DNA from 3 places in the Kitasatospora sp. NPDC127116 genome. Region 1 is predicted to be linked to each of the others. Evidence: riboswitches for the same ligand, from Rfam matches in the RefSeq annotation. Region 1 holds a riboswitch; each other region holds the start of a gene.
What was found. Region 1 has a riboswitch for S-adenosylmethionine ahead of ACFVHV_RS33630 (IclR family transcriptional regulator). Riboswitches for the same ligand answer to the same signal wherever they lie in the genome.
Positions count from the first base shown of each region.

Region 2: linked by a shared signal. The riboswitch ahead of thrC (threonine synthase) and the one ahead of ACFVHV_RS33630 (IclR family transcriptional regulator) in region 1 are both predicted to bind S-adenosylmethionine.
Region 3: linked by a shared signal. The riboswitch ahead of ACFVHV_RS23845 (aminotransferase class V-fold PLP-dependent enzyme) and the one ahead of ACFVHV_RS33630 (IclR family transcriptional regulator) in region 1 are both predicted to bind S-adenosylmethionine.

Region 1 covers NZ_JBHXTL010000115.1:14,473-24,393, forward strand. The annotation lists gene ACFVHV_RS33610 (DIP1984 family protein) at 1-29, opposite strand, end outside; gene ACFVHV_RS33615 (helix-turn-helix domain-containing protein) at 161-1,111, opposite strand; gene ACFVHV_RS33620 (NADP-dependent oxidoreductase) at 1,284-2,234, shown strand; gene ACFVHV_RS33625 (threonine/serine exporter family protein) at 2,329-3,582, shown strand; gene ACFVHV_RS33630 (IclR family transcriptional regulator) at 3,625-4,338, opposite strand; SAM riboswitch class I at 4,539-4,681, opposite strand; gene ACFVHV_RS33635 (hypothetical protein) at 4,781-5,854, opposite strand; gene ACFVHV_RS33640 (BTAD domain-containing putative transcriptional regulator) at 6,115-9,375, shown strand; gene ACFVHV_RS33645 (hypothetical protein) at 9,439-9,672, opposite strand; gene ddaH (dimethylargininase) at 9,818-9,921, opposite strand, start outside.
Region 2 covers NZ_JBHXTL010000009.1:67,017-76,937, reverse strand. The annotation lists gene ACFVHV_RS06015 (extracellular solute-binding protein) at 1-986, shown strand, start outside; gene ACFVHV_RS06010 (cupin domain-containing protein) at 1,042-1,392, opposite strand; gene ACFVHV_RS06005 (DUF3263 domain-containing protein) at 1,486-1,731, shown strand; gene otsB (trehalose-phosphatase) at 1,820-2,644, shown strand; gene ACFVHV_RS05995 (trehalose-6-phosphate synthase) at 2,631-4,097, opposite strand; gene ACFVHV_RS05990 (glucosyl-3-phosphoglycerate synthase) at 4,136-5,173, opposite strand; SAM riboswitch class I at 5,285-5,421, shown strand; gene thrC (threonine synthase) at 5,438-6,745, shown strand; gene ACFVHV_RS05980 (ubiquitin-like small modifier protein 1) at 6,781-7,059, shown strand; gene ACFVHV_RS05975 (cold-shock protein) at 7,597-7,800, shown strand; gene groL (chaperonin GroEL) at 8,122-9,744, shown strand; gene ACFVHV_RS05965 (hypothetical protein) at 9,901-9,921, shown strand, end outside.
Region 3 covers NZ_JBHXTL010000062.1:26,276-36,196, reverse strand. The annotation lists gene ACFVHV_RS23865 (NYN domain-containing protein) at 1-1,231, opposite strand, end outside; gene ACFVHV_RS23860 (hypothetical protein) at 1,336-1,599, opposite strand; gene ACFVHV_RS23855 (rhomboid family intramembrane serine protease) at 1,802-2,629, shown strand; gene ACFVHV_RS23850 (Lrp/AsnC family transcriptional regulator) at 2,626-2,907, shown strand; gene ACFVHV_RS23845 (aminotransferase class V-fold PLP-dependent enzyme) at 2,911-4,296, opposite strand; SAM riboswitch class IV at 4,348-4,466, opposite strand; gene trpD (anthranilate phosphoribosyltransferase) at 4,575-5,651, opposite strand; gene ACFVHV_RS23835 (hypothetical protein) at 5,771-6,196, opposite strand; gene ACFVHV_RS23830 (heme-copper oxidase subunit III) at 6,593-7,213, shown strand; gene ACFVHV_RS23825 (c-type cytochrome) at 7,401-8,210, shown strand; gene ACFVHV_RS23820 (Rieske 2Fe-2S domain-containing protein) at 8,219-9,271, shown strand; gene ACFVHV_RS23815 (cytochrome bc complex cytochrome b subunit) at 9,268-9,921, shown strand, end outside.

The DNA.
Region 1 (9,921 bases):
CGTTCTGCCAGTGCCTCGGCAAGCTTCATTTCCGCACCTCCCCCTCTCTGAGCTCGCACGAGTATACGAGTGCGAACCGGCCCGTCCGCACCTGGTTTTCCGCTCCGCCGGGGCCCTGACCAGCGACAGAGCCGGAGCGGGCAGCCGGGCCGATGGCTGCTCAGGCCTCGCTCGGGGCGGCGGCCCGGCCGCGGAAGGTGGCGCGGTAGGCCTGGGGCGACACCCCGATCGCCGCGTGCAGGTGCTGGCGCAGCGAGGCACCGGTGGCGAAGCCGATCTCGGTGGCGATCCGGTCGACCGGGAGGTCGCTGGTCTCCAGCAGGTGGCGGGCGCGGTGCAGCCGTTGCTGGATCAGCCAGCGGCCGGGGCTGGTGCCGGTCTCCTCCTGGAAACGGCGGGCGAAGGTGCGCGGGCTCATCCGCGCGTGCGCGGCCAGCTCCCGCAGGGCGAGCGGGCGGTCGAGGCGTTCCAGGGCCCAGGCCTGGGTCGCGGCGGTGCCGTTGGCGCCCTCCGGCGGCACCGGTTGTTCGATGTACTGGGCCTGGCCGCCCTCGCGCCAGGGCGGCACCACGCAGTGCCGGGCGACCTGGTTGGCGACGGCGCTGCCGTGGTCGGAGCGCACCACGTGCAGGCACACGTCGAGGCCGGAGGCGGCGCCCGCCGAGGTGAGGATGTCGCCGTCGTCGACGAACAGCACGTCGGCGTCCAGGGCGACGCGGGGGAACATCCGGCGGAAGGCCGGCGCCAGCGCCCAGTGGGTGGTGGCGGGGCGTCCGTCGAGCAGGCCGGCGGCGGCCAGGGCGAACGCGCCGGTGCAGATGGAGACGATGCGGGTGCCGGGGCGGATCCGGGCGAGGGCCGCGCGCTCGGCCTCCGGCAGGTCGGCGGTGACGCGGTGCAGGGCGTAGGGCGGGATGACGACCGTGTCGGCGCTCTCCAGCGCCTCGGGCCCGTGCCCGACGGTGATCGTGAAGTCGGCGTCGGTGGCGACCGTCCGGTCGTCGGTCGCGGCGCACGTCACCACCTCGTACGCTCCCGGCACGCCGGGGAAGACCCGGTTGGGGATGCCCAGTTCGAAGGGGTACACGCCGTCGAGGGCGAGGACGACCACGCGGTGCGGCGGCCGGTCGCCGGGGGCGCCGGGGAGACCGCGGGCGCCGCGGAGACCAGGGGCTCCGGAGCCGCGGTGGCTGCGGGGTGCGATCGCAGACATGGCACGATCCTATCGGTCTTTGGCCATCTTGCCATTTCGCAGGTCAGGGCCCCGGTCGCAGGCTTGGTCCATGACCACGAACACGATGCGAGCCGTCACCCAGACCACCCTCGGCGCCCCGGACGTCCTCCACGAGGCCGAGGTCGAACGGCCCACGCCCGGCGTCGGCCAGATCCTCGTCGCCGTCCACGCCGCCGGGGTCAACCCCACCGACTGGAAGCACCGCGAGCGCGGCATCTTCCTCGGGCAGCCCCCGTTCACCCTCGGCTGGGACGTCTCCGGGACCGTCGAGGCGGTGGGCCTCGGCGTCTCGCTCTTCGCCCCGGGCGACGAGGTCTTCGGCATGCTGCCCTACCCGTACGGCGCCGGCTCGCACGCCGAGTACGTCACCGGCCCCGCCCGGGCCTTCGCGCCCAAGCCCGCCGCACTGACCCACGTCGAGGCGGGCGCGCTCCCGCTGGTGGCGCTCACCGCCTGGCAGGCCCTCGTCGACACCGCCGGGGTCCGGCCCGGGCAGCGGGTCCTGGTGCACGCGGCGGCCGGCGGCGTGGGGCACGTCGCCGTGCAGATCGCCAAGGCGCGCGGCGCGTACGTCATCGGCACCGCGTCCGCCGCCAAGCACGACTTCGTCCGGGGCCTGGGCGCGGACGAGGTGATCGACTACCGCACCGCCGACTTCACGCAGGAGGCCCGGGACGTCGACGTGGTCCTCGACCCGCTCGGCGGGGAGGACCGGCTGCGTTCCCTGGAGACGCTGCGGCCGGGCGGCGTCCTGGTGTCGATCCTGCCCCACGACCTCGACGGGCTGGCCGAGCGTGCCGCCGAGTTGGGCGTGACGGCGAAGACCCTGCTGGTCGAGCACGACCGGGCCGGGATGGCCGCGATCGCCACCCTCGCCGAGTCCGGACAGCTGCGCGTGCACGTCTCCGGCACCTACCCGCTCGCCGAGGCCGCCGAGGCCCACGCCGAGGGCGAGAAGGGCCGGGTCACGGGGAAGCTGGTGCTCACCGTCCGCCCGTGACAGCGCCCGGCGGTGTCACGGGCGGACGGTGAGCAGAACCGATCAGACCGGGGCAGAGTCGGACCGATTCGGGCGGGATGGGACGATACCTGCCATGCCAAGCAAGTCTCCCCCGGTCCGGGGCATCGACGCCCCGCCCGACCCGCTCCGCCGTCTGCTGCTCGAACTGGGCGAAGCCCTGCTGGGCGGCGGCCTGCCCGTCCATGACGTCGAAGAGGAACTCCACTGGCTGGGGCGGGCGCTGGGGGCGCCGGACGTACGGGTCGCCGCCCTGACCAACGGGCTCTTCGTCGCGCTGGGGCCGGACGACGCCACCCGGTTCCAGCCGGTCGGCACCGCGCTGCGGTTCGAGCAGACGGCCGACGTCCTCCACCTGGTGCACCGGCTGCGGGCGGACGAGCTCGACGGGTCCCGGGCGCTCGCCGAGCTGGACGGGATCCGGCGGGCGCCGGCCCGCCGGCCCGCGTGGGTGTCGGACCTCGGGGCGCTGCCGGTCGGGGTGGGGGTCTGTCTCTTCCTGCAGCCGGTGGCGGCGAACGTGCTGGCGGCCGGGCTCGGCTCGCTGATCGTCGTGGGGCTGACCGTGCTCGCCCGGCGGCTGCCGTACCTGCGGCCGCTGCTGCCCGTCACCGCCGGTTTCCTGGTCGCGCTGCTGGTCCTCTCGCTCGCCCGGGCCGGGCTGCTGGAGGGCCCGCTGCGGACCATCGTGGCCACGCTGGCGATCCTGCTGCCGGGCGGACTGCTCGTCACCGGGCTGTCGGAGATCGCCGCGGGTGCGTCCAGCGCGGGTACGGCCCGGCTGGTGTCCGGTGCGGTGCAGCTGGCGCTGTTCCTCGCCGGGGTGGCCGCGGCCGCGACGGCGGCCGGCGTGCCGGCCGCCGCGCTGGCCGACGTACAGGTCGCCAGGCCGAGCTGGTGGGTGATCGCGCTGGGGCTGGCGCTCGCGGTGGCGGGTGTGGTGGTCAGCGTGAACACCCCGCCCTCGGCCGTCCCGTGGATCGTCGTGGTGATCGCGGTCAGCGTCACGGTCCAGGTGGTGGTGGGGTCGGCGCACGGCGCGGCGGTCGGCGGCCTGGCCGGCGCGGTCACCGCCGCGGCCGCGGCCACCCTGGTGCACTGGCTGCCGGGCGGTCCGCTCTGGCAGGTGCTCTACCTCCCGGCGTTCTGGATCGTGGTACCGGGCTCCTTCGGCCTGCTGCACACCGCGCAGATCGAGGTCGGGAACGGCGCGCAGTCGGTGCTGACGGCCGTGTCGGCGGTCTTCGGGGTGTCGATCGGCACCCTGATCGGCTCGGTGATCAGCCGGATCCCGCGTCCCTCCCGCGCCGTGCTGCTGCCCCGGGCCTGAGCCCGGGGCAGGCGGGGCCCCCGACGCGGGCGGAGCCCCCGCTCAGGGGTGGCGCAGGGCCTCGGTGAGCCGGTGGGCGGCCTCGACGACGGCCTGGGAGAGGTGGGCGCCGGGGTGCCGGGTGAGGCGTTCGATCGGGCCGGAGACCGTGACGGCGGCGACCACCCGGTTGGACTGGCCGCGGACCGGCGCGGAAACGGAGGCGACCCCGAGTTCGCGCTCGCCGACCGACTGGGCCCAGCCCCGGCGCCGCACCCCGCTCAGCGCGGTGGCGGTGAAGCGGGCGCCCTGCAGTCCGCGGTGGAGCCGTTCGGGCTCCTCCCAGGCGAGCAGGATCTGGGCGGCGGCGCCGACCTTCATGGGGAGGGTGACGCCCACCGGAACGGTGTCGCGCAGGCCGGTGAGGCGCTCGGCCGCGGCCACGCAGATCCGCACCTCGCCCTGCCGGCGGTAGAGCTGGGCGCTCTCGCCGGTGATGTCGCGCAGCTGGGTGAGGACCGAGCCGGCCGCGGCCAGCAGCCGGTCCTCCCCGGCCGCCGTCGCGAGCTCGCCGAGCCGCGGGCCGAGCATGAACCGGCCCTGGGTGTCCCGGCTGACCAGGCGGTGGTGTTCGAGTGCGACGGCCAGCCGGTGGGCGGTGGGCCGCGCCATGCCGGTGGCGGCGACCAGGCCGCCCAGCGTGACGGGGCCGGCCTCCAGGGTGCCGAGGATCGAGGTGACCTTGTCGAGCACGCCGACGCCGCTCGTGTTCTCCATGTGGGGGTACTCCAGTCTCGGGGCCCGGAGCAGCGGACGGTCGCTGCTCACGGCGGCTCCTGGCGGGGAGCCGGGGGGTGTGGTCAGCGAGGACGGGCCGGGGGAAACGGCCGAATGCCTGCGCCGGGCACGAGACGGGTACGCGAAAGCGCCGGGGCGGGAAGCGCCCGGGCGAAGGACAGCACAGAGAGCACCGTGTCTCCTCATCTTTCCCGCGCCACAGTGGCGACAGGCCGGAGTTGGCACTGCCCCCGGACGGCACGGCGCGTACTTCGGACGCCGGGTCGAACGGGGAGTTGCCGGGGCTTCGTAGGGCCGGTCCCTCCACCCCTCTGGATGATTCGCCAGGAACGATACAAGACTTCCCGGGCCGCTCGGCAAGCCCCCCCACCTCCGACCCCCACCTCCGGCCCCCACCCCCGGCCGCCGCCCGCGGGCCCGCTCAGCGGTGGCGCGGCTCCGACAGGCCGGTGCACGGGGCCCGGTCCGGGCCGCCGGGGGCGGTGGCGTCCCAGGCATTCAGGGCGTCGAGGGCGGCGGCGCGTTCGGAGGCCGTCGGCCGGGTGCCCTCAGGGCCGAGCAGGTAGTCGGCGACCGGGGTGAGCAGCAGGGTCGCGTCGCCGGCCGGGAGCAGCAGGGCCTCGTCCCACCGGTGCCGGATGACGGTGCGGCGCAGCAGGGTGCCGTGGCGCGGCCGGAGCGGGCGGTGGCGGCCGCGGCGGCGGCGCCGTTCGGGGGCGACCTCGGTCTCCAGGACGGTGCGCACGTCCCGCAGGGAGCCGAGCGGCACGTGTTCGGCGGCGAGGTCGAGGAGGGCGGCGGCCTCCGGGGCGAGCCGGTAGGCGGCGACCACCGCGGCGGTCTCGACGGGGTCGAAGGGCTGCCCGGCGAGCTGGGCCACGTCGATCACGTCGCCCGCGAGGAAGGCCCGCCCGAGCCCCTCCTCGGCGAGGGCGATCAGGCATTCCACGTGGTCGTCGGCGGCCAGGTAGGGGCGGACCGGGACGGTGGCGAGGTCGCCGGTGAGCGCGGCGGTGGCGACCCGTACCTGGTACCACGGGTCCAGCAGCGGGTCCTCGCCCGGCCAGCGCAGGGTGACGGCGGTGTGCCGGGGCCGCTCGCCGAACAGGGTGACCTCCACGGACTCCACCGGGTGATCGGTGACCAGCCGGTTGACGGCCTGCCAGAGCGTGGCCTCGGTGGGGCTGACGAGGCCGAGCTCGGCCAGCGGCCGGGGCAGGTCGGGCGGGTAGTAGCCGGCCAGCGGCAGGTCGCGGATCGGACGGACCCCGGTGGCGTCGGCGAGGTCGCGCGCGACGCCCGCGTAGCACTCGGCCCGGTCGCGGGCGCGCTGCAGCTCGGCGCGGGCGTGCCGGCCCATCCGGACGCCGTCCCGGGCGAGCGCGGCGAGCACCAGGTACGGGAGATGGCGCTCGCCCCGGGCGCGGTGGAGCAGGTCGACCGGTCCGGCGGCCGGGTCGACGTCGAGCAGCCGGTGGAGCAGGTCGGTGTTCATGGGGGTCCGCCTCCGAGAGCCGTGGTGGTCGGCCGGACGGCGGCCGGGCGACCGGGGACGTGGCGGGTCCGGCGGTCGGGGCCGGGCCGACTGCGGGCGCCACACCGTCGATTGTGGTCACGGCCGATCAACGCCGGATCACCACCGGGTCGATGATCCCTCGACATCCGCGGGGTGCCGTGGGTTGATAGGGGCTCATCGAATCGGGGGGCGGCACGTGCGCGGACGGGGGCGAGCACATGAGGCGGGCAGGTGCAGGGATGGATGATTTCCGGTTCTCGGTGCTGGGACTGATGAGAGCGCAGCGCGGCGCGACCGCGCTGAAGGTGGGCAGCCCCCAGCAGCAGGCGATGCTGGCGGTGCTGCTGCTGCGGCCGGGCCACGGCGCGAGCGCCACCGACCTGATCGACGCCCTGTGGGGCGAGGAGCCGCCGGGCACCGCGATGACGACGGTGCGCACGTACGCCTGGCGGTGGCGCAAGGTGCTGCACGGCGAGGAACCGGACGCTCCGACCGTACTGACCTCGGTCGGGGACGGCTACCGGCTGGTGCTGCCCAAGCACGCGGTGGACGCCGCGCAGGCGGAGGAGCTGGCGGCGCAGGCCGAGCGCACGGCGGCCGCCGGGCAGCCGCAGCAGGCCCGTGATCTGCTGAACCAGGCACTGGAGTTGTGGCAGGGCGAGCCGCTGGCCGGCATCCCCGGCCCGTTCGCGCAGCGCCAGCGCCAGCGGCTCCAGGAGCTGCGGCTGACCCTGCTGGAGGAGCGGATCGCCCTGGACCTGGCGCTCGGCCGCTACTCCCGGTGCATCCCGGAGCTGACCTCGCTGACCACCGAACACCCGCTGCACGAGCGGGCGTACGGGCTGCTGATGCGCGCGCTGTACCAGGCCGGGCGGCAGGCGGACGCGCTGGCGGTGTTCCGCGGCGCGCGTCAGCTGTTCCTGGCCGAGCTGGGCGTGGCGCCCGGAGCGGAGCTGGACCTGCTGCACCAGCGGATCCTGGAGGGCGACCCGGCGCTGGCCGCCCCGGCGCCGGTCCTGCGGCCGGTGTCCGCCCTGCCCGGGCCGGCCGCGCCCGTGCCCGGCCCGGCGGAGCGGACCGCGCCCGGGGCCGGATCGCCGGAGCCGGCCGGCGGACCCGCGGCGCCGGACGCACCCGCCGCCGCCCCGGCCGGGAACGGCGTGCCGGCCCCCAGACCGGCCCAGCTCCCGCCCGACGCGGCCGACTTCACCGGCCGTACGGTGCTGGTGGAGCGGCTGGGCGGGGCCCTCGGCGCGCCCGGCCAGCAGGCGCTGGCGATCGCGACCGTGGTCGGCATGGGCGGGGTCGGCAAGACCGCGCTGGCCCTGCACGTCGCCCACCGGGTGCGCGAGGCCTACCCGGACGGGCAGCTGTACGTCGACCTGCGGGGCGCCGACGCCACCCCGGCCGACCCGGAGGCGGTGCTCAGCGGCTTCCTGGTGGCGCTCGGCGTGCCGGCCGACGCGGTGCCGGACGGACTGGACGCCCGCTCGGCGCTGTTCCGTTCGGTGGTGGACGGCCGGCGGCTGCTGCTGGTGCTCGACAACGTCCACGACACGGCGCAGATCAGACCGCTGCTGCCGGGCGCGGTCGGCTGCGCCGTGCTCACCACCAGCCGCACCCGGCTGTCCGGACTGCCCGCGACCGTCCAGGCCGACCTGGGCGTCTTCGAACCCGAGGAGGCGCTCGAACTGCTGGGCCGCACCATCGGCGCCGAACGGCTGTCCGCCGAGGCCGAGGCCGCCCGGGAGCTGCTGCTCGTCTGCGGCCACCTCCCGCTCGCGGTGCGGATCGTGGCGGCCAGGCTGGCCGCCCGGCCGAGCTGGACGGTGCAGACGCTGGGCCGCCGGCTGGCGGTCGAGCGCCGACGGATCGACGAGCTGCGCATCGGCGACCTTGAGGTGGCGGCCGCCTTCGAGCTGAGCTACCGCCAGTTGACGCCCGCCCAGGCCCGGGCGTTCCGGCTGGCCGCCTCGGTGGACGGTCCGGACCTCGGACTGCAGGCCGCGGCCGCCCTGCTGGACCTCGACGAGTACGACGCCGAGGACCTGCTGGAGGCCCTGGTGGACGTGGCGATGATGGAGTCGCCCTTCCCCGGCCGCTACCGCTTCCACGACCTGCTGCGCGCGTTCGCCCGGCGCCGTCCGGACGATCCCGGCGCGGCGGTGGCGGCCCGCGACCGGATGCTCGACCACCTGCTGGCCACCGCGTGCACGGCCTTCCAGCACGCCGTTCCCGGGGATCCGGCGGCCGGCGCGCTGGGGCCCGCCCGCAGCGCGGGCGTTCCGCTGGACGGCCCGGACGGGGCGCGGGCCTGGGCCGAGGCGGAGGGTTCCGGGGCGATCGCGCTGGCCGCCCAGGTGGCGGGCTGGACCGTCGCGGACGACGCCGCGGCCGCCCCGCCCGCCGCTGCCGACGGCCCCGCGCCGACGCATGGCCCGACACACGGGCCGGGGCAGGGCCCGGGGCCCGAGCCGCTGCGCGCCGCGATCGATCTGCTGATCGCGCTCACGCCGTTCGTCCTCGCCCCGCCCAGCCGTCAGCTGGCCACCACCGCACAGGCCCTGGCCGCCGCCGCGGTCCACCGCGCCGACCACCGGGCAGCTGGCCGGGCGCACTTCCTCCGCGGCAACGTCGCCCTGGCCGCCACCCGGCTGGAGGAGGCGGAGGCGGCCTCCCGGCTGGCGGTGGCCGCCTCCCGCTCGGCGGGCGACACGGTGATCCTGCGCCAGGCGCTGAACGACCTCGGCCTGGTCTGCCAGTTCCTCAGCCGCTACGACGAGGCCGTCGGGCACTACGACGAGGCGCTGCTGCTGGCCCGCGAACTCGGCCACCGCTCCGGGGCGCTGGTGACGACGGTGAACGCGGCGCTGGCCCGGGTGCGCAGCGGGCGGGCCGCCGAGGCGGTGCCGATCTGCCACGAGGCGCTGGCCGAACTGCGGACCCGGCACGACGATCCGGGCCGGGCGTACACGCTGTACGTGCTGGGGCTGGCGCTGCACGGGCTGGGGCGGCACGAGGAGGCGGTCACCTGGTTCGGCGAGTGCCTGGCGGTGGCCTCGGCGGCCGGTCTGCGGGCCCGGGCGGCGCACGCCCGCTACCGGATGGCGGACAGTCTGCGGTCGCTGGGCCGGACGGACGAGGCGCTGGAGCACGCCGGGCAGTCGCTGGAGCTGTGCGAGGAGCTGGGTGCCGAACGGGACCAGGGCCACGCGCTGGTGGTGCTGGGCCGGACCCTGGCCGACCTCGGGCGGGAGGCCGAGGCGGGCGGCCGGCTGCGGGAGGCGCACCGGATCTTCGTCCGGCTGGGGCTGCCGGAGGCGGCGGAGGTGGCGGGGCTGCTGTCCCCGCGGGAGGGTTCTGCCGCATCGGCCGCATCGGCCGCGTCGGCTCCGTCGGCCGGATCGGCTCCGTCGGTCCCGTCGGCTCCCTCGGTCCCGGCGGCTCCCTCGGTTCCGAAGGGGCGGCGGGCCGCCGACCGGCTGTCGTCGGGCTGCTGAAGAATCGATCCTGCGCCCGGCTTCGGCGCGCTCAGGAACCTGCGTGCACGGGGCCCGGCACGCTCAGGAACCGGTGCTGTTCCAGTCGCCGGTGCTGCCGTGCCCGGTGCTGGTCGGGGTCGGGGTGGGGACGGCCGTCGGCGTCGCGTCGCCGCTCACCACCGTCGCCGTCCCGGTGCCGGCCGACTCCGCCACGGCGGCCGTGGCGGAGAGGCCCGCGCCCAGGGCGACGACCACCCCGAGGCCGACCGTGAACAGCCGCAGGCGGGTACGGGCGGTGGCCGGACGCTGCGTCATCTCTGGTGCTCCCTTGGGTCGCTTCCCCGGGGGGAAGGGGTTCCGTCGTGGTGTGGCACCAGTCTGGCCGGGGGCGGTCAACGGCCGATCTACAGCCGAGCACCGGTGGTCACCACTGATCACCGGTGCCCGGCCGAGCCGCTTCTCAGACCTCCGAACGGTTCTCCGAACGAATCTCCAGGGTGCAGCACTTCACGCTGCCGCCGCCCTTGAGCAGCTCGCTGAGGTCCATCCCGATCGGCCGGAAGC
Region 2 (9,921 bases), on a different contig from region 1:
TGCTCCAGACCGGCGGCTTCGCGGACCAGGTCGCGGCGGACCGGCTCTACCCGGCCTCCGACGTGCTCTCGGTGGACACCCAGGCCAGGTTCCTGGACACCTTCGCCCACGCCGGGCAGGTGCTCGGGACGCAGTACGGCATCCCGTTCGTCTCCTCGTCGCGGGTGCTCTTCTACAACAAGGCGATGTTCCGGCAGGCCGGGATCACCCAGCCGCCCGCCACCTGGAACGAACTGCGGCAGGACGCGGAGAAGATCAAGGCCAAGGTGCCGGGGGTGACCCCGTACGGGCTGCCGCTGGGGCCGGAGGAGGCGCCGGCCGAATCGATGCTGTGGACGCTGAGCGGCGGCGGCAGCATCTCCGACGACGTCGGCAACTACACCATCGACAGCGCCCAGAACCAGGCGACCTTCGGCTGGCTGAAGAGCAACCTGGTGAGCACCGGGCTGACGTACCCGGACCCGGGCAGGATGAACCGCACCCCGGTGTTCCAGGACTTCGCCGCCGGGAAGGTCGCGATGCTGAACGGGCACCCGACGCTGCTGCGGATGGCGACCGCCGGGAAGATCGACTTCGGGACGGCGCCGATCCCCAAGAAGGACGGCGTCGGGCGGACCGGGAGCCTCGGGGTCGCCGACTGGATGATGGCGTTCAAGGCGAACGGGCACAAGAACGAGATCAAGAAGTTCCTGTCCTTCGTCTACGGCAAGGACAACCAGCTGAAGTTCGACGAGCAGTACAACCTCCTGCCGGTCACCCAGGACGCCTTCGCCCAGATGTCGTCGGACCCCAAGCACGAGGACCTCAAGCAGTTCGCGGTCGGGCTGGCCAACGCGAGCTTCTACCCGTTCGGCGACCCGGCCTGGGGCGAGGTCAGCAACGGGATCAAGGCGGGGATCGGGCAGGCCGTCACCGGCGATCCCAAGCAGGTGCTCGGGGGACTGCAGGACGCGGCGGTGAAGGAAGCGGCCAAGGTCCGCAAGTAGGACCGGGGACCGGGGCGGGGCCGGGACCCGCCCCGGCCCCGCTGGGGGTGCTGCTTCAGGGGAGCGTGATGGCGTAGGCCTTGCGGAGGGTCTCGTGGACCGTCCAGGTGGTGCGGTCGCCCTCGCGCAGGACCGCGCAGTCGCCGGGGCCGACCTCCAGGGTCGGGCCGCCCTCGATCTCGATGGTGGCCCGGCCGCTGAGCACCACGAACATCTCGTCCGCCTCCACGTCGGTGACCACACCGGGGGTGATCTGCCAGAGACCGCGCAGGTGGCGGCCGTCGGCCGACTCGGACAGCACCTTGCCGGTGACCTCGGGGGAACCGGAGACGACCTGGGACGGGTCCAGCGGGTCGGGGTCGAGGTCGGCGGTGGGGACGTGCAGGGCGAAGCTGGGCGTGGTCATGGGGGTGACGGTAGCCGGGCGCGGGGAGCGGTGGGGCGAGCAGGGTGTGTCGGGGTTGCGCGCGAGAATGACACTCCGTAGCGGTGGACGGAGGTGGTTCCGGTGGGCGAACCGGGTGGGCTGAGTGAGCGGGAGCGGGCGGTGCTGGCGCTGGAAGGGCGGCAGTGGCGTACGGCGGGGGCCAAGGAGCGGGCGATCCGGGAGGAGCTGGGGCTCTCCTCGACGCGGTACTACCAGGTGCTGAACGCTCTGCTGGACCGGGAGGCGGCGTTGGCGCACGCGCCGGTGCTGGTGAATCGGTTGCGGCGGATTCGCGAGGCCCGGCGGGGGGCCCGGTGACGGGACGGCTCCAGGGAGGACGGCCGGGCGCCGGGTGGGTGCGGAGGGGGCGGTCCGGGGTAGGGGCTTCGGTATGGGTTTTGAAGAGATGTTCGTGCCGGGGACCGAGGCCGGCCGGGACGGGGTGCGGGCCGTCCTGGCGGCGCCCGGGGACGCCGTGATCGGGTTGGACTTCGACGGGACCTTGGCGCCGATCGTGGCGGATCCGGGGCGGGCGCGGGCGCATCCGGGGGTGGTGGGAGCTCTCCGGCGGCTGGGCTCGGTGGTGGGGGCCGTGGTGGTGGTGACGGGCCGGCCGGCCGCGGTGGCGGTGGAGTACGGGGGGTTCGCGGGGCTGCCGGGGGTGGTGGTGCTGGGGCACTACGGGGCCGAGCGGTGGGAGGACGGGAAGCTCTCGGCGCCGGAGGCGCATCCGGGGGTGGCGCGGGTGCGGGACGTGCTGCCGGTGGTGCTGGAGCGGGTCGGGGCGCCCGAGGGGACGTGGGTGGAGGACAAGGGGCGGTCGGTGGCCGTGCACACCCGGCGGACGGCGGCGCCCGAGGAGGCGCTGCAGCTGCTGCGGGCGCCGGTGGGGGACCTGGCGGCCGAGCACGGGCTGGTGGTGGAGCCCGGGCGGCTGGTGCTGGAGCTGCGGCCGCCGGGGGTGGACAAGGGGGCGGCGCTGACCGGGTTCCTGCGGGAGCGGGGGGCCCGTGCGGTGCTCTACGCGGGGGACGACCTGGGGGACGTGGCGGCCTTCGCCGCGGTGGAGAAGCTGCGGGGCGAGGGCGTGGCCGGGGTGCTGGTGTGCGCCGGTGCGGTGGGGGACGCGCCGGTGCGGGAGCTGGCCGACCGGGCGGATCTGGTGGTCGCCGGGCCGGAGGGGGTGGTGGAGCTGCTGGGGGCTCTCGGGGAGGCGCTCACAGGGCGTTGAGCTGGTCCAGGAACCACTGCTGCGGGGGGAGCGCGGTGGCCGCCGCGGCCAGGCGGCCGGTGCGGTCGGCGCGCTCCTTCGGGTCCATGGTGAGAGCGGCGTGGAGGGCGTCGGCGGTGGCGATGACGTCGTAGGGGTTGACGGTGAGGGCGTCGTCCTTGAGTTCGGCGTGGGCGCCGGCCTCGCGGGAGAGGACGAGGGCGCAGCCGTTGTCGGAGACCACCGGGACCTCCTTGGCGACCAGGTTCATGCCGTCGCGGATGGGGTTGACCAGGGCGACGTCGGCCAGGCGGTAGGCGGCGAGCGAGCGCGGGAAGTCGTCGTCGACGTGGAGGAGCAGCGGCTGCCAGGCGGGGGTGGCGAATTCGGCGTTGATCTCGTCGGCGAGGCGCTGGACGGTGGCCGTGTAGTCGCGGTACTCGGCCAGGTCGGTGCGGGAGGGGTAGGCGAAGGCGATGTGCACCACCCGGTCGTGCCACTCGGGGCGGGTGCGGAGCAGGTGCCGGTAGGCCTGGAGGCCGCGGACGATGTTCTTGCTCAGCTCGGTGCGGTCGACCCGGACGATGGTGCGGCGGTCGCCGACGGTCCGGCGGAGGGCGGCGAGGCGTTCGTCGACGTCGGGGCGGTGGGCGCGTTCGCGCAGGAAGCCGGCGTCGGCGCCGAGGGCGTGGACGCCGAGGCCCGTGGTGCGGCCGTCGAGGGTGACGGTGAGCGCGTCGTGGTCGACGGTCGCGTCCAGGAGGTCCTCGCAGCAGGCGGCGAAGGCGCGGGCCCAGCGTTCGGTCAGGAAGCCGGCCCGGTCGGCGCCCAGGATGCCGGTGAGGACGGCCCGGGCGACGTCGTCGGGCAGCATCCGGTAGTACTCGGGCGGGGCCCAGGGGGTGTGCGAGAAGTGGCCGATCCGCAGGTCGGGGCGGGCCGCCCGGAGCAGGGCCGGGACCAGGGAGAGGTGGTAGTCCTGGACGAGGACCGCGGCGTTCGGGGCGGCCTCGGCGGCCAGGGCCTCGGCGAAGGCCTCGTTGTACGCCCGGTAGGCGGCCCACTCGGTGCGGAAGCCGGCGTCGAAGGCGGGTGCCGTGGGGGTCGCGTAGAGCAGGTGGTGGACGAACCACAGGGTGGAGTTGGCGACGCCGTTGTAGGCGCGGGCGAAGGTCTGCGGGTCGATGTCCAGCATCCGTACGGCCTGGCCGCCGACCTCGTGGCCGGCCAGGTCGAGGCGGCCCCGCGGCGCCTCGGCGGCGGCTCTGCGGTCGGCGTCGTTGAGGGCGGCGCAGACCCAGACGGCGTTCGGGTCCGCGATGGCGGAGAGGCCGGAGACCAGTCCGCCGCCGCCGCGGCGCAGGGTCAGCGTGCCGTCGTCGGCGGTGCTGAAGGACACCGGTCCCCGGTTGGAGGCAACCAGGACGGGGGCGGTGCCGGTCGCGCTCGAACGGTTGGTCGTGAGATCGCCCATGGTTGGGATGTTGCCGGGGGTTCGGGGCGGCAAACCCCTCAATGACGGGTCGCGTATTCGGGGACGGTGTGCATCGGGGGGCGTTCCAGGGCGGTCACCGGGTGGGTGTGGGCGGTGAAGGCGCGGGTTTCCGGGTCGCGGGTGAACTGGGTGAGCTGGGGGTGGACGAGGTCGGCGGAGGCCTTGAGGCGGTGGGTGCGGTCGAGGCGTTCCAGGGCGGTCCGGTAGATGGTGGCGGCCATCCGGCCGAGGGCCTGGCCGTCCTGGTGGCGGTGGTGCCGGACGCCGACGTCCACCTGGGCCAGGGCGTCCAGGCCGGCCAGTTCCAGGGCGTCGACCAGCAGGCCGAGTTCGACGCCGTAGCCGGTGGGGAAGGGCAGCCGTTCGAGCAGTGAGCGGCGGGCCGCGTACTCGCCGCCGAGGGGCTGGACGAAACCGGCGAGTTCCGGCCAGTGGAGGTTGAGCAGGGGCCGGGCGACGAGTTCGGTGACCCGGCCGCCGCCGGCGGGCAGGACGGCGCCCTCGGATTCCAGCGGGCGGTCGTACATGGCCTTGACCAGCTGGATGGACTCGTCGGTCAGCAGCGGGCCGAGGATGCCGGAGACGAGGGACGGGTCGAATTCGCGCAGGTCGGCGTCGACGAAGCAGACGATGTCGCCGCGGGTGACCAGCAGCGAGCGCCAGAGCACCTCGCCCTTGCCGGGGACGGCGGGCAGCCGGGGCAGGACGGCGTCGCGGTGCTCGACCCGGGCGCCGGCCTCGGCGGCGACGGCGGCGGTGGCGTCGGTGGAGCCCGAGTCGACGACGACGAGTTCGTCGACGAGCGGGAGGCGTTCCATCAGCTCGCGGCGGATGGTGCGGACGATGTCGCCGACGGTGGCCTCCTCGTCCAGGGCGGGGAGGACCACGCTGACGGTGCGGCCGGTGCGTTCCTTGGCGGCGAGGAGGGTGCGGACCGGCCGGTCGGCCGCGCTCCAGGAGCGGCGGCGCAGCCAGGACGCCGCCTGCGGGAGGAGCTCGGGAATCGGTTCGGCGGGCACGGAGGTCTCCTCGGCGGGGTCGGTGGGACGGGTCATCTCGCGTGGCGGACGGACCCGTTCAGGATTGACGCCTTCGGATACAGTCTTCGTACAGCGGTCGGACCTTTGCACGCCGGGGTCGCCGTTGAGCATCACCACAATTTCACAAGCTCATCCAGAGGGACTGAGGGAACGGCCCGTTGACGTCCCGGCAACCTTCCCGCGCGGCTGTCTGTCGACAGGCCCCGGCGGGACAGGTGCCAATTCCGGCCTGTGGCGCGACCGTGCCACGGGGAAGATGAGGAGAGAGGCCTCGCCATCATGGCTATCGACACCGCCGCACCCTCCCCCAGCCTTCGGCCGGGGGGACCCCCGCCCGTCGACCTCGGCCCCGCCGCCGCGCTGTCCTGTCGCGAGTGCGGCACCCGCTTCCCGCTCGGCCCCAGCTTCGCCTGCCTGGAGTGCTTCGGCCCGCTGGAGATCGCCTACGAGTTCGGCAGCGAGGGCGCCGAGGAGCTGCGCAAGCGGATCGAGGCCGGTCCGGCGTCCATCTGGCGGTACGCGCCGCTGCTGCCGGTTCCGGCCGACGTGGCGTCGAAGCCCAATCTGAACCCGGGGTGGACCCCGCTGGTGAAGGCGGACAACCTGGGCCGGGAGCTCGGTTTCACCGCCCAGCTGCACGTCAAGGACGACTCCGGGAACCCGACGCACTCGTTCAAGGACCGGGTGGTCGCCTGCGCGATCGAGGCGGCCCGGGCGTTCGGGTACACCACGCTGTCCTGCTCCTCCACCGGCAACCTGGCCGGCGCGGTGGGGGCGGCGGCGGCCCGGGCCGGGTTCCGGTCCTGCGTGTTCATCCCGCACGACCTGGAGCAGGGCAAGGTCGTCATGGCCGGGGTGTACGGCGGCGAGCTGGTCGGCATCGAGGGCAACTACGACGACGTGAACCGCTTCTGCTCGGAGCTGATCGGCGATTCGGCCGGCGAGGGCTGGGGCTTCGTCAACGTGAACCTGCGGCCGTACTACGGCGAGGGTTCCAAGACGCTGGCGTACGAGATCTGCGAGCAGCTCGGTTGGCGGCTGCCGGAGCAGATCGTGATCCCGATCGCCTCGGGCTCGCAGCTGACGAAGATCGACAAGGGCCTCCAGGAGCTGATCAGGCTCGGCCTGGTCGAGGACCGGCCGTACCGGATCTTCGGTGCCCAGGCCGAGGGCTGCTCGCCGGTGTCGGCCGCGTTCAAGGCCGGCCGGGACGTGATCAAGCCGGTCAAGCCGGACACCATCGCCAAGTCGCTGGCGATCGGCAACCCGGCCGACGGCCCGTACGTGCTGGACATCGCCCGCCGCACCGGTGGCGCGGTGGAGGACGTCACGGACGCCGAGGTCGTGGCGGCGATCCGGCTGCTGGCGCGGACCGAGGGCATCTTCGCCGAGACCGCGGGCGGGGTGACCGTCGGCGTGCTGAAGAAGCTGGTCGAGACCGGGCAGCTGGATCCGGCCAAGGAGACCGTCGCGATCAACACCGGCGACGGCCTGAAGACCCTGGACGCCGTCTCCGACGCCGGGATGACCGCCGTCATCCGCCCGACGCTGGACTCGTTCCGCGCCGCCGGCCTCGCGTCCGCCTGAACCACCCGATCGGCCCCGCCCCCGCAAGGAGAGTCATGAGCGCCAACGTCCGCATTCCCACCATCCTCCGCACCTACACCGACGGTGCCGCCGTGGTGACCGCCGAGGGTGCCACCCTGGCCGAGGTCGTCGCCGACCTGGAGAAGAACCACCCGGGCATCTCGGCCCGCATCCTGGACGACACCGGCAAGCTGCGCCGCTTCGTGAACGTCTACGTGAACGACGACGACGTGCGTTTCGCCGAGGGCCTGGCGACCGAGATCGAGGACGGCGCCGGCATCTCGATCATCCCGGCGGTGGCCGGCGGCTGCTGAGCCTTCGCGACCAACCCGCGGTCGCCCGCGCGTACGGAATTCCGTTTCCCGTATGCGCGGGCGACCGCTGGCATTCCGGCCGGAATATTTCCCGGTCGAGTCGGAGTAGAGTGTGGCTCGGTTGGGAACAGGGTTTCCCTTTCGGCCCCCGCAGTGCTCGGCCCGGGGGCGTCCGGCCGGCGGGACCGGCCCGTGAAACATGTCAGGCGGATGTCAGAATTCCCGCGGACATTTGAGTAATTCGTCCGCTATGTCCGGCGTGAAATGCCGAGATTATTCCGATTCGGCCCGTCCTGTCCCTTGACATCGAGGCGGAATTACCGGTGGCTGGCCCTGTTGCAGAGGGCGTCGATCCGGATACATTCAGCGGCGGTCGACGCAATCACCCGCTCGCCGGAAGCCGCCTGGCGTCCTGCACGGAGGGTTGCGGCGTGCACGGCTGCGCCCAGGGGGGGTTCCCCGGGCCGGCCTTCAACCAACCCGGGCCCGCGACCTGCGGGCGCGTGAAGGGCCAGCACAGCACTAGGGGAGTTCGGAATGGCTCAGGGCACCGTCAAGTGGTTCAACGCGGAGAAGGGCTACGGCTTCATCGCGGTCGACGGTGGTGCGGACGTCTTCGTCCACTACAGCGCGATCCAGATGGACGGCTACCGCACCCTCGAGGAGGGCCAGCGGGTCGAGTTCGAGATCTCTCAGGGACAGAAGGGCCCGCAGGCGGACATGGTCCGCGCCGCGGTCTGACCCCTTCCGACCCCAGGAGCTCGGCGCGGCCCTGCGGCTGGTGACCTCTCGCTTCTCGACGGGCCCGTGCGACTCGTGTCGCACGGGCCCGTCGGCGTTCCCGGGCGGCCCCGGCGGCGGCTCGCGGATTGCCGATTGGGCTTGCACTCGCCCACCCGGAGTGCTAATCATTGGCGTTAGCACTCACAGTGTGAGAGTGACAGCGGACCGGGTCGGTGAGGCCCCCGGGAGCGGAGGGAATGGACCTCCGCGCACCAGGGCCGTCCGTCGCGGGCACCCCTTGGTCCGAGCAGTCGACCGTGTCCCGGAGGACCACTTCTGATGGCCAAGATCATCGCCTTTGATGAGGAAGCTCGCCGCGGCCTTGAGCGTGGCATGAACCAGCTCGCCGACGCGGTGAAGGTCACGCTCGGCCCCAAGGGCCGCAACGTCGTGCTGGAGAAGAAGTGGGGCGCCCCCACGATCACCAACGACGGTGTCTCCATCGCCAAGGAGATCGAGCTCGAGGACCCGTACGAGAAGATCGGTGCGGAGCTCGTCAAGGAGGTCGCCAAGAAGACGGACGACGTCGCGGGTGACGGCACCACCACCGCCACCGTGCTCGCCCAGGCCCTGGTTCGCGAGGGTCTGCGCAACGTCGCCGCCGGCGCCAACCCGATGGCCCTGAAGCGCGGCATCGAGAAGGCCGTCGCCGCCGTCTCGGACCAGCTGCTGGCCCAGGCCAAGGATGTGGAGACCAAGGAGCAGATCGCCTCCACCGCCTCCATCTCGGCCGCCGACACCCAGATCGGCGAGCTCATCGCCGAGGCCATGGACAAGGTCGGCAAGGAAGGCGTCATCACCGTCGAGGAGAGCAACACCTTCGGTCTGGAGCTCGAGCTCACCGAGGGCATGCGCTTCGACAAGGGCTACATCTCCGCCTACTTCGCCACCGACCTGGAGCGCATGGAGGCGACGTTCGAGGACCCGTACATCCTCATCGCCAACTCCAAGATCGGCTCGGTCAAGGACCTGCTCCCGCTGCTGGAGAAGGTCATGCAGAGCGGCAAGCCGCTGGTCATCATCGCCGAGGACGTCGAGGGCGAGGCCCTGTCGACCCTGGTCGTGAACAAGATCCGTGGCACCTTCAAGTCCGTCGCCGTCAAGGCCCCGGGCTTCGGTGACCGCCGCAAGGCCATGCTCGGCGACATCGCCATCCTCACCGGTGGCACCGTCATCTCCGAGGAGGTCGGCCTCAAGCTGGAGAACGCCGGCATCGACCTGCTGGGCACCGCCCGCAAGGTGGTCATCACCAAGGACGAGACCACCATCGTCGACGGTGGCGGCGACAGCGAGCAGGTCGCGGGCCGCGTCAACCAGATCCGCGCCGAGATCGAGAACAGCGACTCGGACTACGACCGCGAGAAGCTCCAGGAGCGCCTCGCCAAGCTGGCCGGCGGCGTGGCCGTCATCAAGGCCGGCGCGGCCACCGAGGTGGAGCTCAAGGAGCGCAAGCACCGCATCGAGGACGCCGTCCGCAACGCCAAGGCCGCCGTCGAGGAGGGCATCGTCGCCGGTGGTGGCGTCGCCCTGCTGCAGGCCGGTGTCGCCTTCGACAAGCTGGAGCTGGACGGCGACGAGGCCACCGGTGCCAACATCGTCAAGGTCGCGCTGGAGGCCCCGATCAAGCAGATCGCGACCAACGCCGGCCTGGAGGGTGGCGTCGTGGTGGAGAAGGTGCGCAACCTCCCCGCCGGTCACGGCCTGAACGCGGCCACCAACACCTACGTCGACCTGATCGCCGAGGGCATCATCGACCCGGCCAAGGTCACCCGCTCCGCGCTGCAGAACGCCGCCTCCATCGCGGCGCTGTTCCTCACCACCGAGGCCGTCATCGCCGACAAGCCGGAGAAGGCCGCCGCGGCCGCCGGCGGCGGCATGCCGGGCGGTGACATGGACTTCTGATCCTGATCGCTTCGATCGGATCGGTTGGACCTCGTCCGTGTGGGCGGTTCCCTTCGGGGGGCCGCCCACACGGCGTTTCGGCGGTCCGGGTGTTCCGGGCGTTCCGGGTGTTCCGGGCGTTTCGGCGTTCCGGACGTGTCGACGGAGAATGGACGGATGGCTGCTGACGACATCGAG
Region 3 (9,921 bases), on a different contig from region 1:
CGAACACGCAGGTGACCTCCGCCTGGGTGCGCTGCGCCAGCATCGCCAGCCCGCCCAGCAGCCGGATCCGCTGCTGCTCCAGCGGCAGCGTCGGATAACCGGTCTTGGTCACGTTGTAGCCGTCCACCACCAGGTGCACCTGGGGGATCGCCAGCAGCTGGTCCAGCAGCGCCGGATCGTCCTCGGCCAGCCCGCGCCGGGCCACGTCGTGGGGCGAGGCCGCCCCCGGCACCACCGCCTCCACCAGGTCCGCCGGGCGGATCTGGGAGACCGGCAGCGCCAGCTCCCGCTGGAGCCCCTGGGCCGACTGCAGCACGGTGTCCAGCAGCAGCCGCAGCCGCATGTCCTCGACGCTGCGCCCCTCACGGGCCGACCGGCGGCCCTGCTCGACCGCGTTCTCCAGCTCCGAGACCCGGTGCCTGAGCCTGCGCGCCTCGGTCTCGGCCGCACCGCGCTCGGCCGCGGACTGCGCCTTCAGCGCTTCCAGCTCGCCGGCCACCCGGCGGGTCTCGGCCTGCGCCCGGCGGGTGTCGCTCTCCAGCGACCGCACCTTCTTGCGCAGCGACTCGGCCTCCTTGCGGACGCCGTCCGACTCGGCCCGCTGCCGGTCCACGTCCGCCCGCGCGGAGGCCCGCACCTCGGCCAGCTCGGCGTGCAGCTTCTCGACCAGCCGGGCCGACTCCGCGGCCGCGTCCTCGGCACCGGCCCGCTCGGCCTCCTCGCCGGCCTCGGCCACCAGCCGGCTCCAGCCCGCCGAACGCACCAGGTAGGCGGCGGCCGCGACGTCCATCGGATCGGCGGCGCTCGGGACGGTGCCCGACTCCAGCGCCTTCACCAGGTCCGGCTGCCCGAGGCGCAGCCGCTCCGCTATCCGCACCCGGAAGGCGGGCTCCGCCTCCAGGGCCGCCGCCAGCGCGGTGGCCGCGTACTTGGCCCGCCGCGCCGGGGTGAACTTCACGTACTGACGCAGGCTCTGCGGGAGCTCGCCCGCCGGAAGCCCGCCGAGCGCGTCCGAGGCCAGCCCGACCACGCGCCGGCGCACGCCCTCGGGCAGCGGCCGGTCGAGCTTCTCGACAGCGTGCTCCGCCGCGGGCTCGGAGGAGTCGTTCGCCGCCCCGGCCGCCGCCCCGGCCCGGGCCTCGGCCGCAGCGGGCTGAAGCCCCTGGGCTTCGCCGGGCTCCTTCGCTGCGTCCACCACGTCCTCGGCTCCGATCCTGGTCCAGCGGGGCACGGCCGCGACCTCCCCCTGTCGTCACGCTCCGTGCGTCTTGTTCTGCATTGTCCCGTGCGGCGCGGGTGGGTGCGCCGCGCACCCACCCGCCGCGGCGGCGGGGATCAGCCCTGCTCGGTGGGGGCCTGCGCCCCCTCGGCACCCGGGCGGGCCACCAGCTCGACCTGGTCCACCGCGTTGCACCAGCGGCAGCGCACCGACTCGATGGTCTCGCTCAGCACCTCGGTCTCCTCGACCTTGGACTCGCCGGCCAGGTCGAAGTGCAGGAACTCGGTCACCCGCGCGGTGCGGGTCACGTCGAAGCGGGTGAGGTTGCCGCACAGGGTGCAGCGCCAGCGCGTCTCGGCGGTCAGGGCGGGGACGGTCATCGGGGGGTCCTCTCGGGTGGTCCCTTCGTGGGCCAGGCGCTCCCCCCGGAGCCCCGGCATCGGCGGCGGGAGGCGGGAATGCCCGCCCCAAGCCTATTGCCTGGGGCAACCATCGCGGCCACCGGTCGCCCGAACACCCGCACTGGTCCACCTGCCGTAAACCGCCGTGTCACCTGCGGCGCCCGGAGGGATGCTTGGCCGCATGGCGCTCGCGGTCCCCGACGACACCGCCGCCCGGGGCGGCCGCCCGGCCGCGACCGTCCCGGCGGTCAGCTACGCCCTGATCGCACTCAACACCCTGGTCTTCCTGCTCGGCCCGGCCGCCGGGCTCAACCCGCTGTACGGCACCGGCCTGGCCCGGGTCTGCGCGGAGCAGCGGTACGAGCAGCGCTGGGGCGCCGTCCCGGCCGAGGTGCTGGCCGGGCGGCCGCTGACCGCCGCGCAGCTGGCCGAGGCCCCCGACCCGGTCCCCGGCTGCCCGGCCGCCCCGACCCCGGGCAAGCACCCGGCCCTGTCCGTCCTCACCGGGCTCTTCCTGCACGCCGGCTGGCTCCACCTGCTGGGGAACCTGCTCTTCCTCCAGGTCTTCGGCCCCACCGTCGAACGGCGGCTGGGCCGGGCCCGGTACGCCGTCTTCTACCTGGCCGCCGGCAGCCTGACCACGTACGGCTTCGCGCTCGCCGAGGCGCACTCGCCGAACTCCACCCGGGTGCTCATCGGGGCCTCCGGGGCGATCGCCGCCGCGCTCGGCGCCTATCTGCGCCTCCACCCCCGGGCCCGGGTCACCACCCTCGTCCCGCTGCTGCTCTTCCTGCCGCTGCGGTTCCCCGCCTGGCTGGTGCTCGGCCTCTGGTTCGCCCTGCAGTGGTGGTCGGTGCACTCGGCCGGGCCCGGGGTGGCGTACCTGGTCCACGTGATCGGCTTCTCGGCCGGGTTCCTCTACGCCTGCACCGTGGTTCGCCACCCCCCGCGACGACCCGGCCGACGCCCGATACGCTGGCGGCACCCCACAAAGGAGCCCGAACTGTGATCACCGCCATCGTCCTGATCAAGACCAGTGTCGACCGCATCCCGGAGATCGCCGAATCCATCGCCGCCATCGACGGCGTCAGCGAGGTCTACTCGGTGACCGGGGGCTACAACCTGGTGGCGATGGTGCGGGTGCGCCGGCACGACGACCTGGCCGAGGTCATCCCGGGCCGGCTCAACAAGGTCCCGGGCGTGGCCCACACCGAGACCCAGATCGCCTTCCGCACCTACTCCCAGCACGACCTGGAAGCCGCCTTCGCCCTCGGCCTGGACGAGTAGCGCTCAGCCCTCGCGCCGCCCCCGGTCGATCTGCACGGTCGCGACGCAGCGCCCGCCCTCGTTGCGGTAGTTCCAGGCCGCCCCGTCCGTGACCAGCTCCCGGACGGCGGTCAGGAAGCGGTCGACGTGCTCGTCCGGCGTCCCGGCGCCGAAGCTCACCCGGATCGCGTTCAGGCTGCGCTCGCCCGGCAGCGAGGGCTCCGGCGCGCCACACTCGGACGGGGCGACGTCCTCGTCCCCGAGCAGCGTGCGCACCAGCGGGTGGGCACAGAACAGGCCGTCGCGCACCCCGATGCCGTACTCGGCGGACAGCGCGGCCGAGAAGTGCGAGCTGTTCCAGCCCCGGACGACGAAGGACAGCACGCCGACCCGGGCGGAGTCGGAGCCGAACAGGTTCAGCACCTTGACCTGCGGGATCCGCTCCAGCCCGGCCGTCAGCCGGGCGATCAGCTGCTGCTCGCGGGCCTCCAGCGCATCGAAGCCGGCCTCGGTCAGGGCCCGGCAGGCCGAGGCGATCGCGTAGGCGCCGATGACGTTCGGCGAGCCGGCCTCGTGCCGGGCCGGGCCGGTGTGCCACTGCACGGCCACCGAGCCGTCGCTCTCCCGGGCCACCGTCCGGGTCGCCCCGCCGCCGGCCAGGTACGGCTCGGCCGCGTCCAGCCAGTCCGCCCGGCCGGCCAGCACCCCGGCGCCGAACGGCGCGTAGATCTTGTGGCCGGAGAAGGCGATCCAGTCGACGTCCAGCTCGCGGACCGAGACCCGGTGGTGCGGCGCCAGCTGGGCGGCGTCCAGCACCACCCGGGCGCCGTGCCGGTGCGCGGTCCGGGTCAGCTCGGCGACCGGCCACAGTTCGCCGGTCACGTTGGAGGCGCCGGTGACGCAGAGCAGCTTGGGGCCCTCGGGCGCCCCGGCGAGGGCGGCGTCCAGGGCGGCCACCGCCTCGGCCCGGGAGCGCGGCGCCCGCAGGTAGGTGACGCCCAGTCCGGCGTGCGCCCAGGGCAGCAGCGAGGCGTGGTGCTCGGTCTCGAAGGCGAACACCCGGGTGCCGGCCGGAAGGGCCGCGGCCAGCAGGTTGAGCGAGTCGGTGGTGGCCCGGGTGAAGACCACCTGGTCGCCCTCGCGCAGGTCGAGGAACTCGCCGACGGTGCGGCGGCTCTGCTCGAACAGGTCGGTGGACAGCTGGGAGAGGTACCCGGCCCCGCGGTGGACGCTGCCGTAGTACGGCGCGTAGGCGGCGACGTCGTCCCACACCCGCTGGAGCGCCGGGGAGCTGGCCGCGTAGTCCAGCGCCGCGTAGCCGACCTTCTCACCGTTGGCGAGCGGGACCTGGACGTCGGCGCCGAGGACGGCGAGCGGGGCGCAGGTCTCGGTGGTGGCGAGAGGGGACATGAGGATGCACTCCTTCAGGGGTGAGGGACCCCGGGAGTGCTAGTCGTCGGGCGTCCGCGCTTGTCGCACGGACGGCTTGCCGTGACGACCCGGTCCTCACCCAGGGCACCCCGCCACGGACGGAGGGTTGCCGGACAGCCAGCTGGGGCTTCGCACTGTCACTCATGACCTGGCCAAGACTCTAGGCCGCGTCCATCGGGTGGTCAAACGGGCATCCAGCATCCGGACAGCGCGGGAGCCCGTGCCGGCGTTCCGGCACGGGCTCCCCAACTACCGCCTCAGATCCGGCTGGTGGCCTCCGACCAGCGTCGCAGCAGGTCCTGCGCGGCACCGGAGTCGATCGCCTCCGCGGCCCGCTCCATGCCGGCCGCCAGCTGCTCGGCGAGCGGCGCCTCGCCGAGGTCCAGCGCGACCAGCGCCGCCGCCGTGTTCAGCAGGACGGCGTCCCGCACCGGCCCGTGCTCCCCCGCCAGCAGCCGCCGTGCGACCTCGGCGTTGTACGAGGCGTCCGCCCCGCGCAGCGCCTCGATGCCGACCAGCTCGATGCCGACGTCCCGCGGGTCGAAGGTGGTCTCGGTGACCACCCCGTCGCGCACCAGCCAGACCTGCGAGGTGGTGGTGATGGTCAGCTCGTCCAGCCCGTCGTCGCCGCGGAAGACCAGCGCCGTCGCGCCCCGTTCGGCCAGCACCCCGGCGATCAGCCCGGCCAGCCGGGTGTCGAAGCAGCCGATGGCGTGCGCGGTGACCCTGGCCGGGTTGGTGAGCGGGCCGAGGATGTTGAAGGAGGTCGGCACCCCGAGGTCGCGCCGCGCGGTGGCGGCGTGCCGCATCGAGGGGTGGAACTTGGCCGCGAAGCAGAAGGTGAGACCAACCTCCTCGGCCACCTCGGCGACCCGCTGCGCGGAGAGGTCCAGCGCCACCCCGAGCTTCTCCAGCACGTCCGAGGAGCCGCTGGCGGAGGAGGCCGACCGGTTGCCGTGCTTGACCACCTTGGCGCCGGCGGCCGCCGCGACGATCGCCGACATGGTGGAGATGTTGACGGTCTTCGCCCGGTCCCCGCCGGTGCCGACGATGTCCACCGCCGGTCCGGGGATCTCCAGCGGCTCGGCGTGCTCGTACATCGCGTCGACCAGGCCGGCGATCTCCTCGACCGACTCGCCCTTGGCCCGCAGAGCGATCATGAACCCGGCCACCTGCACGGGGGACGCCTCGCCGCTCATGATCCGGTCCATCGCCCACGCGGTGGACGCGCGGTCGAGGTCCTCCCCCTGCAACAGCGCGGCCAGGAGGTCCGGCCAGGTGCGGATCACCTGCGCGGGGTCGCTACCGCCGTTCGCAGGGTTCACGTTCACCATGGCTGACTCCAGCTGTTTGTCGGTTCCCCGCTCCGGGGGGACGTCCGTACGGATGGAGCCAGCCTATCGAGCGAAGGGGCCGCTTCTACCCCTCTCTTTTCCAGTTGCCGGGGGGGAATTCAGCGGACGACCGGAGTCCGCTTCGCCAGCCGCGCCCGCAGCAGGGTGGCGACCGCCCCGGCCAGCGCCACCGGCTCCACCGGGCGGGAGATGGCGGCGTCCGCCCGGCTCCAGGCGGCGAGCCAGGAGTCCTGCGGCCGGCCGATCAGCACCAGCACCGGCGGGCAGCCGTAGATCTCGTCCTTGAGCTGGCGCCCGAGCCCCAGCCCCCCGGCCGGAACGGCCTCGCCGTCCAGCACGCAGAGGTCCACGCCCCCCTTCTCCAGTGCCTTGAGCACCGCGGGGGTGGTCGCGCACTCCAGGTAGGACAGTTCCGGAAGATCCTCGGCGGGCCGACGGCCGAGCGCCGTCAGCACCTGCTCGCGGGTGTTGCGGTCGTCGCTGTAGACGAGGACGGTGAGCGTCTCATCGGTCGTGTACGCCATGGACCCTGCTCCCTCAAGTGTGATCCGGACCACGTTCGCCTGATCCGGATGCTACTCCCGATCACCCTCCGCCGAGTCCCCCTCGCGCACGATCCGTCCCGAGCCGCCGCGCCCCGGGCTCACCCGCCCGGAGGACGGCCCGTCACCCGATCCCGTCCAGTCCACCCGTACGGCCGACCCCGGGCCCGTCCCCCTACCTCCCACGGCTGCTCCGACCGTGCAGCGACGCGCCGGGCAACGGGGTCGCAGGCCCCTCCGAGGAACCATCAGAAAAGGGACACGCCGCTGCTCAACCCCCGTCCGGGCACCCCGGCACCCCCCAAGGGGGCATACCGCACGCACCGGACACTCCGAGGGACACCCCCCGACGTGAAGACGGAATAAGGGACCGACATAATGTCCGTCGTGGCGACAGCAACAGCAGTAGAAACCGGGCACGCGCACGGATCGGTCAACCGGCCGAACATGGTCAGCGTCGGAACGATCGTCTGGCTCAGTTCCGAGTTGATGTTCTTCGCGGCCCTCTTCGCGATGTACTTCACGCTCCGCTCCGTCAAGGGGCCGGAGTTCTGGACCGAGAAGGCCCACGCCCTCAACGTGCCCTTCTCCTCGGTCAACACCACGATCCTGGTGCTCTCCTCGCTCACCTGCCAGCTCGGCGTGTTCGCTGCCGAGCGCGGTGACGTGAAGAAGCTCCGGGCGTGGTTCATCCTCACGTTCGCCATGGGCGCGGTCTTCATCGGCGGCCAGGTCTTCGAGTACACCGAGCTGGTCAAGAAGGACGGCCTGTCGCTGTCCTCCGACCCGTACGGCACGGTGTTCTACCTGACCACCGGCTTCCACGGGCTGCACGTGACGGGTGGTCTGATCGCCTTCCTGCTGGTCCTGGGACGGACGTACGCAGCCAAGCGCTTCACGCACGAGCAGGCCACCGCGGCGATCGTCGTGTCGTACTACTGGCACTTCGTCGACGTCGTGTGGATCGGCCTGTTCGCGACCATCTACCTGATCAAGTAACCAGCTGATCAGGTCGCTGGCCACCGGCTGCGGCCCCCGCCCTCACCGGCGACGGGCCGCTTCTGCCGGTGCCGACGCTCCCACCGACCGACCGCGCGCGCAGCCCTAGACAGGCAGCCTCGTGCCGGCCAGACCGGCCGCCGGGTGCACCCACCAGTCGACCAGATCCTGACACCGGGGTTATTCCGTGAAAAAGCTCTCCGCACGACGGCGCCACCCATTGGCGGCGCTGGTCGTCCTACTTCTCGCCCTGGCGGCAACCGGGGGGCTGTACGCCGCGTTCGCGCCCGCCGACAAGGCGCAGGCCGACGTCGCCGCGCAGTCGCTCGCGATCGATGAGGGCAAGAAGCTCTTCGCCGTCGGTTGCTCCTCCTGCCACGGCATGAACGGCCAGGGCAGCAGTGACGGTCCGAGCCTGGTCGGCGTCGGCTCCGCCGCTGTCGACTTCCAGGTCGGCACCGGCCGCATGCCCGCCCAGCAGCCCGGCGCCCAGGTCCCGCGCAAGAAGAACATCTACTCGCAGGCCGAGATCGACCAGCTCGCCGCCTACGTCGCCTCGCTCGGTCCCGGCCCGGTGACCCCGACGGAGGAGCAGTTCACCTCGACCAACCCCGAGGACATCTCCAAGGGTGGCGAGCTGTTCCGCACCAACTGCGCCCAGTGCCACAACTTCGCCGGCCAGGGTGGTGCCCTGACCAAGGGCAAGTACGCCCCGTCGCTCGAGGGCGTGGACGCCAAGCACATCTACGAGGCCATGCAGACCGGCCCGCAGAACATGCCGTCGTTCCCGGACACCACCATGCCCGAGGAGCAGAAGAAGCAGATCGTGGCCTTCGTCCGCCACACCACCAACGATGAGCCCAACCCCGGCGGTCTCACCCTGGGCAGCCTCGGTCCGGTGACCGAGGGTCTGTTCGGCTGGATCTTCGGCCTCGGCACGCTCATCGCGGTCGCGATCTGGGTCGCCGCCCACACCACCAAGGCCAAGAAGTCATGAGCCACGACATGTCAGAAGAGAAGCTCCCGGAGCCGCACGGCTCCGCCGGCGAGGTGGCCGACCACGGCAGCCCGTTCGCCGACCCGGGCCTGCCGGCCCACGAGCCCCGGCGCACCGACATCGACGAGCGGGCCGCCCAGCGCGCCGAGCGCCAGGTCTCGCTGATGTTCGTGATCTCGATGCTCGCCACCGTGGGCTTCATCGCCTCGTACGTGGCCATCGACCCGGACAAGATCGTCTACATCTTCCCGCTCGGTCACGTCAGCGCGCTGAACTTCGCGCTCGGCCTGACCCTGGGCATCGCGCTGTTCATGATCGGCGCGGGCGCGGTCCACTGGGCCCGCACCCTGATGTCGGACGTCGAGCTGCCGGCCGAGCGTCACCCGATCGAGGCTTCCGACGAGGTCCGCGCGGACGTCATCGAGCAGTTCAAGACCGGCGCCGCCGAGTCCGGCTTCGGCCGCCGCAAGATGATCCGCAACACCCTGATCGGCTCCATGGCGCTGGTCCCGCTCTCCGGCGTGGTCCTGCTCCGTGACCTTGGCCCGCTTCCCGAGAAGAAGCTCAAGGAGACCGGTTGGAAGGAGGCGACCGAGGCCAAGCCGCTGCCGCTGATCAACATGAACACGCTGCAGCCGATGAAGCCCGAGGACATCGTCATCGGCTCGCTCACCTTCGCCATGCCGGAGGGCCTGTCCACGCACAGCGAGGACTTCCAGCAGCGGATCGCCAAGGACGCCCTGATGCTGGTCCGCATCGCGCCCGAGGACATCAAGGACGAGAAGTCCAAGGAGCTCGGATTCGAGGGCATCCTCGCCTACTCCAAGATCTGCACCCACGTCGGCTGCCCGATCAGCCTGTACGAGCAGCAGACCCACCACGCGCTCTGCCCCTGCCACCAGTCGACCTTCGACCTGGCGGACGGCGCCCGCGTCATCTTCGGCCCGGCCGGTCACCCGCTGCCGCAGCTGAAGATCATCACTGACGAGAAGGGCAACCTGGTCGCCACCGGCGACTTCGATGAGCCCGTCGGCCCGAGCTACTGGGAGCGTGCTCGATGAGTAGCGCGAGCAGCACCACGACCGGTGCCGCCAAGCCCTCCAGCACGCGTGAGAAGCCCGCCAACAAGTGGGAAGCCGCGGCTGACTGGACGGACGGCCGGCTGGGGATCTACTCCCTCGCCAAGGCCAACCTGCGGAAGATCTTCCCGGACCACTGGTCCTTCATGCTGGGCGAGATCTGCCTCTACACGTTCGTCATCATCATCCTGACCGGCGTCTACCTGACGCTGTTCTTCAAGCCCTCGATGGCCGAGGTCGTCTACGACGGCTCGTACGTGCCGCTCAAGGGCATCCCGATGTCGGAGGCCTACGCCTCCACGGTGGACATCAGCTTCGAGGTCCGCGGCGGTCTGCTGATCCGTCAGATCCACCACTGGGCCGCCCTGGTCTTCGTGGCCGCGATGCTCGTGCACATGATGCGCGTGTTCTTCACCGGCGCGTTCCGCAAGCCGCGTGAGATCAACTGGGTCTTCGGCTTCCTGCTGCTGGTCCTGGGCATGTTCGACGGCTTCTTCGGCTACTCCCTGCCGGACGACCTGCTGTCGGGCACCGGTATCCGCTTCATGGAAGGCGCGATCCTCGCCGTCCCGCTGATCGGCACCTACGTCCAGATGTTCCTGTTCGGGGGCGAGTTCCCCGGCCACGACATC